DNA from 2 places in the Streptomyces sp. TN58 genome. Region 2 is predicted to be linked to the other one. Evidence: riboswitches for the same ligand, from Rfam matches in the RefSeq annotation. Region 2 holds a riboswitch; the other holds the start of a gene.
The links. Region 2 has a riboswitch for glycine ahead of gcvP (aminomethyl-transferring glycine dehydrogenase). Riboswitches for the same ligand answer to the same signal wherever they lie in the genome.
Positions count from the first base shown of each region.

Region 1 (7,687 bases), 3.9 Mb from region 2:
GGCGCCCGTACCTCCCTCATCCGCGCCGTCGACCACGACATCGCGACGGGCGTCTGGCCGGACATGACCGAGCACGGCTGGGAGAGCGACCAGTGGCCGGTCCTCTACAGCCAGATCATGGACGCCGACATCCTCGTGCTGTGCGGGCCCATCTGGCTCGGCGACAACAGCTCCGTGATGAAGAAGGTCATCGAGCGCCTCTACGCCTGCTCCTCCCTGCTGAACGAACACGGCCAGTACGCCTACTACGGCCGGGTCGGCGGCGCGCTGATCACCGGAAACGAGGACGGCGTCAAACACTGCGCCATGAACGTCCTCTACAGCCTCCAGCACCTCGGCTACGCGATCCCGCCGCAGGCCGACGCGGGCTGGATCGGCGAGGCCGGCCCCGGCCCCTCCTACCTCGACCCCGGTTCCGGCGGCCCCGACAACGACTTCACCAACCGCAACACCGCCTTCATGTCCTGGAACCTCATGCACCTGGCCGCCCTGCTCAAGCGCTCCGGCGGCATCCCGGCGCACGGAAACCAGCGCTCCCTGTGGGACGCCGGCTGCCGCTTCGACTTCCCCAACCCCGAGCACCGATGAGTTCCGCGCGCCCCGGCGGTCCCATGGGGGACGACACGACTGGAGGAAGCCCGTGGAGCAGCTGCTGAGAGTCCAGAACTTCACCGTCTCGCGCGACGGATTCGGGGCCGGTGAGCCCCAGAGCCTGGAGCGGCCGTTCGGCCACGCCGACCCCGGGGTCATGTTCGCGTGGGCCGGGGCCACCGCGAGCTGGCCCAACCGCACGGATCCCGGCGGCAGCCGGGGCCTGGACGACTACTTCACCCGCGACTTCACGCACAACATCGGCGCCGAGATCATGGGCCGCAACAAGTTCGGGCCCCAGCGCGGGCCCTGGGCCGACCACGACTGGAAGGGCTGGTGGGGCGACGAACCCCCGTTCCACACACCGGTCTTCGTCATGACCCACCACCCGCGGCCCTCGTTCACGCTCTCCGACACCACCTTCCACTTCGTCGGCGGCGAACCGGCGGCGGTCCTGGAAACGGCCAGGGAGGCGGCGCGGGGCAGGGACGTCCGGCTCGGCGGCGGAGCCACCACCGTCCGGGAGTTCCTGGACGCCGGTCTCGTCGACACCCTGCACGTGGCGGTGGCGCCCGTGGACCTCGGCTCCGGGGTGCGGCTGTGGGAATCTCCCGAGGACCTGCTCGACCGCTACCACCTGGAGGTCGTACCCAGCCCCAGCGGTGTGACGCACCACCTCTTCTGGCGCAGGTGACACACGGGCCTGCCCGGGGCGTGGTGCGCCCCGGGCAGGCCGTCCCGGCACCGGTTCAGTGGGCGATGTCCACGACGAACCGCTCGGGCGAGTGGAGGCTGTAGGCGCGGTAGTAGGGGACGGTGTCGAAGGCGGCGCCGAAGGTCACGTACCCCTCGTAGTCGCCGGTCATGGCGAGGCCCTTCAGCTTGCTCAGGTAGATCTTCTGCAGCTTGGGGCCCTGGTAGACGCTCCCGCCCGCGTCGTCGTGCGCGGCGGCGGGATTGAGGCGGATCTCCAGGAAGTGCTTCCCGGCCAGCGGGACGGGCTTTCCGGAGCCGTCGTAGACGAGCTGTGCGACGGGTGTGACGGTCACCGTGGGGGTGTACCCCTGCAGGTCGATGACGATCCGGTCGAAGGTGGCGTGCCCGCCCCAGCGGGCGTTCACGACGAGCGGGGTCGGGGCCTGGGCGGCGGCGGTGGCCGCGGACAGGGTGGAGGCCGAGGCGGGCGCGGCGAAGGACAGGCACGCGGCGAGCAGAGCGCCGGTCGTCAGAGCCACGAACTGCCGGATACGGGTGTTGATCATGACGTCCCCTCGATTCCGAGAGACGGGGACAGGTGGCACACCCTAGGACGCCGGCCCGGATCGGGCGGTTGCGGCCGGCGGGCACGAAGCGGGGCCCGGCGCACGCGCCGGGCCCGCTCGGTGGCCGTCGATGACGGGTCAGCGCTCGCCGGTCAGCACTCGATGACGTTGACCGCGAGGCCGCCGCGGGCGGTCTCCTTGTACTTGATCTTCATGTCGGCGCCGGTCTCCTTCATGGTCTTGATGACCTTGTCGAGGGAGACCTTGTGCGATCCGTCGCCGCGCATCGCCATCTTGGCGGCGGTGACCGCCTTGACCGCGGCCATGCCGTTGCGCTCGATGCAGGGGATCTGGACCAGGCCGCCGACCGGGTCGCAGGTCAGGCCCAGGTTGTGCTCCATGCCGATCTCGGCGGCGTTCTCGACCTGCTCCGGGGTGCCGCCCAGGACCTCGGCGAGGGCGCCGGCCGCCATCGAGCAGGCCGAGCCCACCTCGCCCTGGCAGCCGACCTCGGCACCGGAGATCGAGGCGTTCTCCTTGAACAGCATGCCGATCGCGCCCGCCGCCAGCAGGAAGCGCACCACGCCGTCCTCGTCCGCGCCCGGCACGAAGTTCATGTAGTAGTGCAGGACCGCCGGGAGGACACCCGCCGCGCCGTTGGTGGGCGCGGTGACGACACGGCCGCCGGCCGCGTTCTCCTCGTTGACCGCCATCGCGTAGATCGTCGTCCACTCGCTGCGGTGCATCATCGGGTCGCCCTCGGTGCGCAGCTGGCGCGCCGTGGAGGCGGCGCGGCGCTTGACCCGCAGGCCGCCCGGGAGGATGCCCTCGCGGGACATGCCGCGCGAGACGCAGGACTGCATGACGCGCCAGATCTCCAGAAGGCCCTCGCGGATCTCCTCCTCCGTGCGCCAGGCCTTCTCGTTCTCCAGCATCAGGGAGGAGATCGACAGGCCGGTCTCGTTCGCCAGGCGCAGCATCTCGTCACCGGAGCGGAAGGGGTACCTCAGCACCGTGTCGTCGAGCTTGATCCGGTCCTCGCCGACCGCGTCCTCGTCCACGACGAAGCCGCCGCCGACCGAGTAGTAGGTCTTCTCCAGCAGCGGGGTGCCGGCGTCGTCGTACGCGAAGAGCGTCATGCCGTTCGCGTGGTAGGGCAGGGAGCGCCGGCGGTGCAGGATCAGCTGGTTCGGCTCGTCGAAGGCGATCTCGTGGAGATCGCCTATCTCCGCGCCCAGCAGCCGCAGGCGGCCGCTCCGGCGGATGCGCTCCACCTCGTCGTCCGCCGTCTCCACGTCCACGGTGCGGGGGGAGTGGCCCTCCAGGCCCAGCAGCACCGCCTTGGGGGTGCCGTGGCCGTGGCCGGTGGCGCCCAGGGACCCGAAGAGCTCGGCCCGCACGGACGCCGTCTGGGCGAGCACACCGTCCTTCTTCAGCCGCGTCACGAACATGCGGGCGGCGCGCATCGGACCGACCGTGTGGGAGGAGGAGGGACCGATGCCGATGGAGAAGAGATCGAAGACGGAGATGGCCACGGTGGCGGACTCCCTTGTCTGCTCGTGGGGTGGGAGGGGGTGCGAGGGGGTGGGAGAGGTGGATTCTTCAGATTTTGTCCGACAGACGAGCTTAGCGCGGTGCGGTGAAGTCCTGGCTTCCGGCCGGCGTGGGATGGATTACGCGTACGGGCCGGTCGGGTGTCGCCCTGCATCCCCGGGCGCCCGGGGAGGGGGGAGGACACGGAAGGGCCCGGCCCGTGCACAGACGGAGCCGGGCCCTTCCACAACCACCGCTAGGCCGTGTCTGACCTAGAGCGACGGGTACAGCGGGAACTTCGCGGCGAGCGCCGAGACGCGCGCCTTGAGGCCCTCGGCGTCGTACGTCGGCTTCAGCGCCTGCGCGATGATCTCGGCGACCTCGGTGAAGGCCTCGGCGTCGAAACCGCGGGTGGCCAGGGCCGGCGTACCGATCCGCAGACCCGAGGTGACCATCGGCGGCCGCGGGTCGTTCGGGATGGCGTTGCGGTTGACCGTGATGCCGACCTCGTGGAGGCGGTCCTCGGCCTGTTGCCCGTCCAACTCGGAGTTGCGCAGGTCCACCAGGACCAGGTGCACGTCGGTGCCGCCGGTGAGGACGTCCACGCCCACGGCCTTGACGTCGTCCTGGACGAGACGGGCCGCGAGGATCTTCGCGCCCTCCAGGGTGCGCTCCTGGCGCTCCTTGAACTCCGGCGACGCCGCGACCTTGAAGGAGACGGCCTTGGCCGCGATCACGTGCTCCAGCGGGCCGCCCTGCTGGCCGGGGAAGACCGCCGAGTTGATCTTCTTGGCCAGCTCCTGCGTCGACAGGATGACACCGCCGCGCGGACCGCCGAGGGTCTTGTGCGTGGTGGTGGTGACGACGTGGGCGTGCGGGACCGGGTTCGGGTGCAGGCCCGCCGCCACCAGGCCGGCGAAGTGCGCCATGTCGACCATCAGGTACGCGCCGACCTCGTCCGCGATGCGGCGGAAGGCGGCGAAGTCCAGCTGGCGCGGGTAGGCGGACCAGCCGGCGACGATCAGCTGCGGCTTGGACTCCTTGGCGAGGCGCTCGACCTCGGCCATGTCGACCTCGCCGGTCTCGTCGACGTGGTAGGGGACCACGTTGTAGAGCTTGCCGGAGAAGTTGATCTTCATGCCGTGGGTCAGGTGACCGCCGTGGGCCAGGTTCAGGCCCATGATCGTGTCGCCCGGCTTGAGCAGCGCGAACATCGCGGCGGCGTTCGCCTGCGCACCGGAGTGCGGCTGGACGTTCGCGGCCTCGGCGCCGAACAGCGCCTTGATGCGGTCGATCGCGATCTGCTCGACCACGTCGACGTGCTCGCAGCCGCCGTAGTAGCGGCGGCCCGGGTAGCCCTCGGCGTACTTGTTGGTCAGGACCGAGCCCTGGGCCTCCATGACGGCGGTCGGAGCGAAGTTCTCCGACGCGATCATTTCCAGGGTCGACTGCTGGCGCACGAGCTCGGCGTCGACGGCTGCGGCGACGTCAGGGTCGAGTTCGTGGAGAGGGGTGTTCAGTACGGACATCAGGATCCCCTGGGGTGTCAGTTACCGGCGGTGAGTGCGGTGTACTCGTCGGCGGAGAGCACGTCCTTGGGCTCTTCCGAGATGCGCACCTTGAACAGCCAGCCGCCCTCGAACGGTGCGCTGTTGACGAGCGCCGGGTCGTCCACGACGTCCTGGTTGGCCTCGACGACCTCGCCGGATACCGGGGAGTAGAGGTCGGAGACCGACTTGGTCGACTCCAGCTCGCCACAGGTCTCGCCCTCGGTGACGGTGTCGCCGACCGCGGGGAGCTGCGCGTAGACGACGTCACCGAGCGCGTTGGCCGCGAACTCCGTGATGCCGACCGTCGCGACGCCGTCCACGACGTCGGACAGCCACTCGTGCTCCTTGGTGTAACGCAGATTCTCGGGGGTGCTCATGGCCTGATTCTCCTGGATGCGGGGGAGTGGATACGAACTGCGGTCTTGGGTACTGAGACGGCGCCGTTCCGGTGCCCGGACGGCGGACGCCGTACGCGGAGGGTTACTTCCGCCGCTTGTAGAACGGCAGCGCCACGACCTCGTACGGCTCATGCGTACCGCGAATGTCGATGCAGACGCCGGAGGCGCCGGGCGCGGCGTGCTCCGCGTCCACGTACGCCATCGCGATCGGCTTGCCCAGCGTCGGGGACGGGGCGCCCGAGGTGACCTCGCCGACCACCTCTCCGCCGAACGTGACGGGGAAGCCGGCCCTCGGAACGCGGCGGCCCTCGGCGATCAGGCCGACCAGCTTGCGCGGAGCCTTGGTCGCGGCCTTCTCGGCAGCGGCCTCCAGGGCGGCACGGCCGACGAAGTCACCCTCCTTCTCGAACTTCACGACCCGGCCCAGACCCGCGTCGAACGGGGTCAGGGCCGTGGTCAGCTCGTGCCCGTACAGCGGCATGCCCGCCTCCAGGCGCAAGGTGTCGCGGCAGGACAGGCCGGCCGGGACCAGGCCGACGCCCTCGCCGGCCTTGCTCAGCGCCTGCCACAGCTCCACGGCGTGCTCGGGGGCGACGAACAGCTCGAAGCCGTCCTCGCCGGTGTAGCCCGTACGCGCGATCAGCGCGGGCACGCCCGCGACGGTGCCCGGCAGGCCGGCGTAGTACTTGAGGCCGTCCAGGTCGGCGTCGGTGAGCGACGCCAGGATGCCGGGGGACTCCGGGCCCTGCACCGCGATCAGCGCGTAGGCGTCCCGGTCGTCGCGGACCTCGGTGTCGAAGCCGGCGGCGCGCTCGGTCAGGGCGTCGAGGACGACCTGGGCGTTGGAGGCGTTGGCGACGACCATGTACTCGGTCTCGCCGAGGCGGTAGACGATCAGGTCGTCGAGGATCCCGCCGTCCTCCTGGCAGATGTGCGTGTAGCGGGCACGGCCGACGCCGACGGTCGAGATGTTGCCGACCAGCGCGTAGTCCAGGGCCTTGACGGCCTCAGGGCCGGTCAGCGTGATCTCGCCCATGTGCGAGAGGTCGAACAGGCCGGCCTTGGTGCGGACGGCGTTGTGCTCGTCGCGCTCGCTGGCGTACCGCAGCGGCATGTCCCAGCCCGCGAAATCGGTCATGGTCGCACCGAGCGAGCGGTGCAGCGCATCGAGGGCGGTCAGGCGGGGGGCAGTGCTCATGGGTGTGGCTCCCGGGTCCCAGGGCATCGACATGACATGACGAGGACGATCCTCCCCATCTGTCATCGGAACCTGAGAGGTTCGCCGAGAGTTCCACCGATCCACCGATCGTCGGAATGCGCGACTTGCACCTTGGGTGGAGCTGCCGGGCAGCTCGCTTTTCAGATCTGCCTCATCCACGCGGTACGGGGCCTGAGAGATTCAAGGGAGGTTCTTGCTCCTTCGGCGCCCGCGCACGGCCTTGCGGCGTGCCGGGACTCTCCCGCGCGGATTCAAGCGGCCGGTATGCAGTTGGTCCAGATGGCGCACATCATTGCACGCCATGTCCGAGATCGGGGTCGGGGGTCCGAAAGTTCGTACGCCCATCCGAGAGGTCGGAACGGAACCGTCCATACCGATTGCCGTCTCTTTACACTCAGTGGGCGGGGGTCCCTGCGGCCCGATTCGGGGGAGGCGAACACTGTGCGGAGATTCGGAGTGGTGGCGACGACGGGAACCGTCGAGGCGGTGCCGGCGCAGCGGCGCGGCGTGCGCGTGCGCGTGCGCAGGAAGGCGGCGGACGGCGGCCTCGGCCTCGTACGCGACCTGCGCGGCCCGGCGTGGCGCGGACCGCGGCGGCTCGGCTTCGCCGAGGGCGACATCGTCGTGGTCTCCGGCCTCCCCGGCGGGGGCAAGAGCACACTGATCAAGCGGGCCGCGCCGGAGGGCGGGGCCGTCGACTCCCAGGACACCCGCGAGCGCTGGGAGCGCCGGATGCCCGCCGCCCTGCCGTACGCGGTGTACCGCCCGCTGGTGCGCGCCGCGCACTACTGGGGCCTGTACCGGATCCTGCGCTCCGGCGCCTCCGTGGTCGTCCACGACTGCGGCACCCAGACCTGGGTGCGCGGGCTGCTCGCCGCGGCCGCCCGCCGCCGGGGCCGGGCGCTGCACCTCCTCCTCCTGGACAGCAGCCCGGAGGAGGCCCTGTCCGGCCAGCGCGCCCGGGGCCGCCGGGTGTCCGCCTACGCCTTCGCCCGCCACCGCGGCGCCGTGGGCCGCCTGCTGCGCGACGCGGAGGCGGGCCGCCCGCCCGCCGGCTGCGCCTCGGCGACCCTCCTGGACCGCCGCTCGGCCGCCGCCGTGACGGGGATCGGCTTCCAGGGCTGACCGCCGGGC
Region 1 covers NZ_CP018870.1:5,111,592-5,119,278, forward strand. Annotated here, with positions in the region: gene BSL84_RS23405 (flavodoxin family protein) at 1-588, shown strand, start outside; gene BSL84_RS23410 (dihydrofolate reductase family protein) at 641-1,285, shown strand; gene BSL84_RS23415 (AMIN-like domain-containing (lipo)protein) at 1,341-1,853, opposite strand; gene BSL84_RS23420 (L-serine ammonia-lyase) at 2,006-3,388, opposite strand; gene glyA (serine hydroxymethyltransferase) at 3,659-4,915, opposite strand; gene gcvH (glycine cleavage system protein GcvH) at 4,933-5,313, opposite strand; gene gcvT (glycine cleavage system aminomethyltransferase GcvT) at 5,417-6,532, opposite strand; glycine riboswitch at 6,704-6,807, opposite strand; gene BSL84_RS23440 (AAA family ATPase) at 7,013-7,678, shown strand.
Region 1: linked by a shared signal. The riboswitch ahead of gcvT (glycine cleavage system aminomethyltransferase GcvT) and the one ahead of gcvP (aminomethyl-transferring glycine dehydrogenase) in region 2 are both predicted to bind glycine.

Region 2 (7,687 bases):
GCTCGCCGAGGCGCCGGGCGGCGGATTCGACGCCGACGCGGTCACGGTCGCCCGGCTCGTGGCCGACCTGGGGCGTTTCGGACTGGAGCCGCGGCACCTGCGCGCGATGAAGGCGGCGGCCGATCGCGAGGCGGGGCTGGTGGAGCAGGTCGTGGCACCCCTGCGCCGGCACCGCAACCCGCAGACCAGGGCCCATGCCGAGGCCACGGTGAAGGAGCTCGCGGGGCTGTCCGTGAGGCTGCACGAAGCCCTGGTGCAGACCGCTCTCGGCGTCCGGTTGCGCTGACGGTGCCGGTCGGGGTGGAGCCCCGACTACCCAAACCTGCCGAGCAGGTCCTAGGGTTGCTGTGTGAACGAGCTCGACGTTGTGGGTGTCCGGGTGGAAATGCCCTCCAACCAACCGATCGTGCTCCTGCGTGAAGTGGGAGGCGACCGGTACCTCCCCATCTGGATCGGTCCGGGGGAGGCTACGGCCATCGCCTTCGCCCAGCAGGGGATGGCGCCTGCCCGGCCGCTGACGCACGACCTCTTCAAGGACGTGCTGGAGGCGGTCGGTGAGGAGCTCACCGAGGTCCGGATCACGGATCTGCGGGAGGGCGTCTTCTACGCGGAGCTCGTCTTCGCCAGCGGGGTCGAGGTGAGCGCGCGGCCGTCGGACGCCATAGCGCTCGCCCTGCGGACGGGTACGCCGATCTACGGCAGTGACGGCGTCCTGGACGACGCCGGAATCGCCATCCCGGACGAGCAGGAGGACGAGGTGGAGAAGTTCCGCGAGTTCCTCGACCAGATCTCGCCCGAGGACTTCGGCACCGGCCCACAGTGAGGTGCCGGCCGCGGTATTCACGGTGGCTCCGGAGCCCATTCGAGCACCCCTTCCCCGCGAACGGACACGGGAAACCACTCTCAGGGTGATTATCACTCGGCGTGCCGAGTGTGGCGATCGTTGACGCACCCCTGGTGACTGCCTACCTTCGAGGTGGGCAGGTCAAGGACGGAGGGTCGGCGTGAGGATCACGGGCGACGGTACGACCGGGGGCACCCCCGTACGGAGTGGGACCGGGCCGTACCCGCTGCACGGTGGTGGGGTCGGGTCCGCGCGGCGTCAGCCGGAGTCGACGCCGGTCCAGCCGGTGGGTGGGGAGCCGGCGCCCGAGCAGATCGGCTATCGCGGTCCGACGGCGTGCGCCGCGGCCGGCATCACCTACCGGCAGCTCGACTACTGGGCGCGCACCGGGCTGGTGGAGCCCAGCGTGCGCGCCGCCTACGGATCGGGGACGCAGCGGCTCTACAGCTTCCGCGACGTCGTGATCCTCAAGATCGTCAAGCGCTTCCTGGACACCGGTGTGGCGCTGCAGAACATCCGCACCGCGGTGCAGCACCTCCACGACCGCGAGCTCGCGGACCTTGAGCGGATGACCCTCATGAGCGACGGCGCCAGCGTGTACGAGTGCACCTCGCCGGACCAGGTCGTGAGCCTCCTCCAGGGCGGGCAGGGCGTCTTCGGCATCGCCGTGGGCGTGGTGTGGCGCGACGTGGAGAGCGCGCTGTCCCAGCTGCACGGGGAGCGGGTGGACACCGGCGAGACCCTGGTCGGGCACAACCCGACCGACGAGCTGGCGGCCCGCCGCAACCGCGCCGTCTGACCGCGCGGACCCCGGCCATGGCCACGGCTTTGTCAGTGGGGTAGGGCAGCATCGGAGCTGTGAGAGCCGCTCCGACCATCCTGCACCTGGACATGGACGCCTTCTACGCCTCCGTCGAGCAGGCGTCGAAGCCGAGCCTGCGCGGCAAGGCCGTCATCGTCGGCGGCCTCGGGCCGCGCGGGGTCGTCGCCACCGCCTCGTACGAGGCCAGGCGGTTCGGGGTGCACTCGGCGATGCCGATGGGCCAGGCGCGCAGGCTCTGCCCGAACGGCGCCTACCTGATCCCGCGCTTCACGCTCTACCGGCAGGTCAGCGACATCGTGATGGGCATGCTGCGGGAACTGTCGCCGCTGGTGGAGCCGCTCAGCCTGGACGAGGCCTTCGTGGACCTGGAGGCGGGCGGCGTGGCCTTCGCCTCGGACTCCGCACGGGCCGCGGGCGAGCGCCTGCGGGCCGCTATCCGGGCGGCCACGGGACTCAGCGGGTCCGTGGGACTGGCCGGGTCGAAGATGCTGGCCAAGGTGGCCTCCGAGGAGGCCAAGCCGGCCGGGCTGCTGCTGATCGAGCCGGGCACCGAGCGGGAACTGCTCGCGCCGATGTCCGTACGGACCCTGCCCGGGGTCGGGCCGGCCACGGGGGAACACCTGCGCCGCGCCGGGATCACCACCGTGGGGGAGCTGGTGGAGGCCGGGGAGGACGAGCTGGTCCGGATGGTCGGCCGCGCCCACGGCCTGGGGCTGTACCGGATGGCCATGGGGCTCGACGACCGGCCGGTGGTCGCCGAGCGGGACGCGAAGTCGGTGTCGGTCGAGGACACCTTCGACGTGGACCTCCACGACCGCGTGCGGATCCGCGGCGAGGTGCAGCGGCTCGCCGACCGGTGCGTGCAGCGGCTGCGGGGCTCCCGGCACTCGGGCCGCACGATCGTGCTCAAGGTGCGGCGCTACGACTTCTCCACCCTGACGCGGTCCGAGACCCTGCGCGGACCCACGGACGATCCGGCGGTGGTGCGGGAGGCCGCCGCGCGGCTGCTGGAGGCCGTGGACACCACGGGCGGGGTGCGGCTGCTGGGTGTGGGGGTGACGGGCCTCGCCGACTACACGCAGGAGGACCTGTTCGCGCAGTCGTACGCACCGGAGGCGGCGGACGAGGACCGCCATGCGGCCGGCACCCCCGGCACAGGCGGTACGGCCGGGGCGGCGGAGCCCGAGGGCGCCGACGGGGGCACGGCGCCCCTGGAGGGGCCGGAGGGGCCGGAGCGGCCCGGAGGGGCGCAAGGGGCTCCGGAGCGGCGCTGGACGGCCGGGAGCGACGTACGGCACGTCTCGTACGGACCGGGGTGGGTGCAGGGGAGCGGGGTCGGGCGGGTGACCGTGCGGTTCGAGCAGCCCGGCTCGGAGCCCGGCCGGGTGCGCACCTTCCGGGTGGACGATCCCGACCTGGAACCGTCCGACCCGCTGCCGCTGGTGGGGGAGCCGTCGCCGTCGTAGGCAGGCCGGCCCGGGGCCGGGGCTCAGCCCTCGTCGCCCGCGAGGCGGCCGAAGTCGCGGTGGAAGTCGGACGGCAGGGTCGTGTCCAGGCCGTAGTGGTGGTAGAGCTGGAGTTCCTGCTCGGGAGAGAGGTGGCGGCCCACGCCGAAGTCCGGTGCGTCCTTGATGAGGGAGCGTTCGAAGGGGACCCGCAGGGTGTCGCCGACCATCTCGCTCGGCTCCAGCGGGACGAAGGCGTCCCGGCTGAACAGGCCGGTGCGGACGGCCGCCCATTCCGGGACGCCCGTGGCATCGTCGAGGTAGACCTCGTCGATGGTGCCGATCTTGGCACCGTTACGGTCGAACGCCTTGCGGCCGATCAGGCTGCGCGGATCGATGTCGGTCTGCACGGTCCCTCCAAATGGTCGCAACTGCTCCGTAATGACTACAGAAGTGCATTTCCCCACAGGAGGCCACTCGGGGAGTCTCTTGTACCCCGCTGGTAGTCTGGATGAAGGCTGTCGACCCTGTGCGGGAGAGTCCTCCGAATGAGCAAGCCGGAGGCGCCGAAGGAGCAAATCCTCCCCGGAATCTCTCAGGCATACGTACCGCACGGACGAGGCCACTCTGGAAAGCAGGGGCGGTACCGGGCGCGCTGTGCCGGTCCTCCCCTCACCGACGGTGAAAGCCGGACTGCCCGCGGGAGACCCCCGCGACGTCGTCCGGTGAAACTCTCAGGTTGAGATGACAGAGGGGGAGGCCGTCCGGGTGCCCGCGCCGTGGTGCCCCTCGCAGGTCATACGACCAGGAGGCCTCCGTACATGACCGCCAACCGCATTCCGCTCTCCCAGCTGGAGCGAGGCATCCCCTTCGAACAGCGCCACATCGGCCCGGATGCCGAGGCGCAGGCGAAGATGCTCGCCCAGGTGGGCTACGGCTCCCTGGACGAACTGACCGCCGCCGCGGTCCCGGATGTGATCAAGACCGCCGACGCGCTCGACCTGCCCGAGGCGCGGACCGAGGCCGAGGTGCTGGCCGAGCTGCGCTCGCTCGCCGACCGCAACCAGGTCCTCACCTCCATGATCGGCCTCGGCTACTACGGGACCTTCACCCCGCCGGTGATCCTGCGCAACGTCATGGAGAACCCGGCCTGGTACACGGCGTACACGCCCTACCAGCCGGAGATCTCGCAGGGCCGCCTCGAAGCCCTGCTGAACTTCCAGACCGTGGTCGCCGACCTCACCGGCCTGCCGACCTCGGGCGCCTCGCTCCTCGACGAGGGCACCGCGGCCGCCGAGGCCATGACGCTGGCCCGCCGCGTGGGCAAGGTCAAGGGCAACGTCTTCCTCGTCGACGCCGACGCCCTGCCGCAGACCGTCGCCGTCATCGAGACCCGCGCCGAGCCGATCGGCATCGAGGTCGTCGTCGCGGACCTCTCCGACGGCATCCCCGCCGACATCGCCGAGCGCGGCGTCTACGGCGTCCTGATCCAGTACCCGGGTGCCTCCGGCGCCGTCCGGGACATCAAGCCGGTCATCGACCAGGCGCACGAGCTCGGCGCGATCGTCACCGTCTCCGCCGACCTGCTCGCCCTGACCCTGCTGAAGTCCCCCGGCGCCCTCGGCGCGGACATCGCGGTGGGCACCACCCAGCGCTTCGGCGTCCCGATGGGCTTCGGCGGCCCGCACGCCGGCTACATGGCCGTCCAGGACAAGCACGCCCGCTCGCTGCCCGGCCGGCTCGTCGGCGTCTCGGTGGACGCGGACGGCAACAAGGCCTACCGCCTGGCGCTGCAGACCCGCGAGCAGCACATCCGCCGCGAGAAGGCCACCAGCAACATCTGCACCGCGCAGGTCCTGCTCGCCGTCATGGCCGGCATGTACGCCGTCTACCACGGCCCGGACGGCCTGCGCACGATCGCCGGCCGCACCCACCGCTACGCCACGCTGCTCGCGGCCGGTCTGCGGGCCGGCGGGGTGGAGACCGTACACGGCTCCTACTTCGACACCATCACGGTCCGCGTCCCCGGCCGCGCGGCCGACGTCGTCGCCGCCGCCCGCGAGGGCGGGGTCAACCTGCACCAGGTCGACGCCGACCTCGTCTCCATCAGCTGCGACGAGACCACCCTGCGCGCCGACATCGAGGCCGTCTGGGCCGCCTTCGGCGTCACCGCGGACATCGAGGCGCTCGACGGGACCACCGCGGACACCCTCCCCGAGGGCCTGCTGCGCTCGGACGCCTACCTGACGCACCCCGTCTTCCACCAGCACCGCTCCGAGACCGCGATGCTGCGCTACCTGCGCAAGCTCTCGGACAAGGACTACGCGCTGGACCGCGGCATGATCCCGCTGGGCTCCTGCACCATGAAGCTCAACGCGACCACCGAGATGGAGCCGGTGACCTGGCCCGAGTTCGGCCAGCTGCACCCCTTCGCCCCGGTGGAGCAGGCAGAGGGCTACCTCACGCTCATCAACGAGCTGGAGGAACGACTCTGCGAGGTCACCGGCTACGACAAGGTCTCCATCCAGCCGAACGCCGGCTCGCAGGGTGAGCTCGCCGGTCTGCTGGCCGTGCGCGCCTACCACCGTGCGAACGGCGACGAGCAGCGCACCATCTGCCTCATCCCGTCCTCCGCGCACGGCACCAACGCCGCCAGCGCCGTCATGGCCGGTATGAAGGTCGTCGTCGTCAAGACCGCCGACGACGGCGAGGTGGACGCGGACGACCTGCGCGCCAAGATCGAGCAGTACCGCGACGAGCTCGCCGTGCTGATGATCACCTACCCCTCCACGCACGGTGTGTTCGAGGAGCACGTCGCCGACATCTGCGCCCAGGTCCACGAGGCCGGCGGCCAGGTCTACGTCGACGGCGCCAACCTCAACGCCCTGGTGGGACTCGCCAAGCCGGGCCACTTCGGCGGCGACGTCTCGCATCTGAACCTGCACAAGACCTTCTGCATCCCGCACGGCGGCGGCGGTCCGGGCGTCGGCCCGGTCGGCGTCCGGGCCCACCTGGCCCCGTACCTGCCGAACCACCCGCTGCAGCCCACCGCCGGCCCCGAGACCGGCGTCGGCCCGATCTCGGCCGCCCCGTGGGGTTCGGCCGGCATCCTGCCGATCTCCTGGTCGTACGTGCGCCTCATGGGCGGCGAAGGCCTCAAGCGCGCCACCCAGGTGGCGGTGCTCGGCGCCAACTACATCGCCAAGCGCCTGGAGCCGCACTACCCGGTGCTCTACACCGGCCCGGGCAACCTGGTCGCGCACGAGTGCATCATCGACCTGCGCCCGCTGTCGAAGACCACGGGCGTCAGCGTGGACGACATCGCCAAGCGCCTGATCGACTACGGCTTCCACGCTCCGACGATGTCCTTCCCGGTCGCCGGCACGCTCATGATCGAGCCGACGGAGTCCGAGGACCTCGCCGAGATCGACCGCTTCTGCGACGCGATGATCGCCATCCGCGCCGAGATCGAGCGGGTCGCGGGCGGCGAATGGCCGGCCGACGACAACCCCCTCGCCAACGCCCCGCACACCGCGGCGGCGCTGGGCGGCGAGTGGAACCACCCCTACACCCGCGACGAGGCCGTCTTCCCGGGCGGGGTCAGCGCCGCGGAGAAGTACTGGCCGCCGGTGCGCCGCATCGACGGTGCGTTCGGCGACCGCAACCTGGTCTGCTCCTGCCCGCCGCTGGACGAGTACGACAACTGAGGCGGCTGCGCCTCTGAGGCCCGTCGTATGACGTGACGACGAAGGGGCCGGTCCGGGAGACCCTCCCGGACCGGCCCCTTCGCCATGTCGTACGACGGGCTTCGTCGCCTACGCCGCCGCGAGCGGGCGGTGCGGGGCGATGATCTGCCCGTCCGGCAGCAGCTCACCGGTGTCCTCGAAGAGCAGGACGCCGTTGCACAGCAGGCTCCAGCCCTGTTCCGGGTGGTTGGCCACGGGGCGCGCGGCTTCCCGGTCGGCGGATTCGGCAGACGGGCAGGCTGGCTGGTGCTGGCACATGGATGCGTTCTTTCGCTGCGGTGTGGTCTGTGTGCTACGGCTCGATACCTGGTTCATGGCCGTCCCCCTGGGTCATCCCCGCAGCAGCGGGGCGCTTGCCATCAGTGTTCCCCCACGACAGCCGCTTCGCAGGGATTTCCCGGCAGCTGTCCTCATGGAGTGATGACGCATCACTCGTGCGGGCGGTTCAGGCCAACTCCCCTGTCATTTCGGATGGTTCGCAGGTGGCCCGGGTGGGCTAGGCCGAATGGGTCAACCGGGTCAGGCGGCGGGCGCGGCCAGCGACGGAGGGACCGGCGCCGTCGCGGGAGTGAGCCGATGGGTCAGCACGGGCAGGAGTTCGCAGACCGGATGCGGCCGGTACGCGGCGATGCCGGGCGGGGCCGGAGCCAGCGGAATCAGCAGGTCCTCCCCGGCGGGCAGTCCGGCGGCGGCGTCCGCGCCCACCGCCCCGTGCAGCCACAGCGTCAGCATGTAGAGCTCCGGTACGGAGAGCAGCCGGGGCTGGTAACCGGTGCCCAGCGCCTCGGCCTGGCGCAGTGCACGCTCGGTGGCGCCCACGTAGGGGCCC
Region 2 covers NZ_CP018870.1:1,204,396-1,212,082, reverse strand. Annotated here, with positions in the region: gene BSL84_RS05495 (MerR family transcriptional regulator) at 1-286, shown strand, start outside; gene BSL84_RS05490 (bifunctional nuclease family protein) at 350-823, shown strand; gene BSL84_RS05485 (MerR family transcriptional regulator) at 1,005-1,643, shown strand; gene BSL84_RS05480 (DNA polymerase IV) at 1,703-3,133, shown strand; gene BSL84_RS05475 (PRC-barrel domain-containing protein) at 3,157-3,522, opposite strand; glycine riboswitch at 3,635-3,733, shown strand; gene gcvP (aminomethyl-transferring glycine dehydrogenase) at 3,934-6,819, shown strand; gene BSL84_RS05465 (DUF5999 family protein) at 6,928-7,116, opposite strand; gene BSL84_RS05460 (hypothetical protein) at 7,378-7,687, opposite strand, start outside.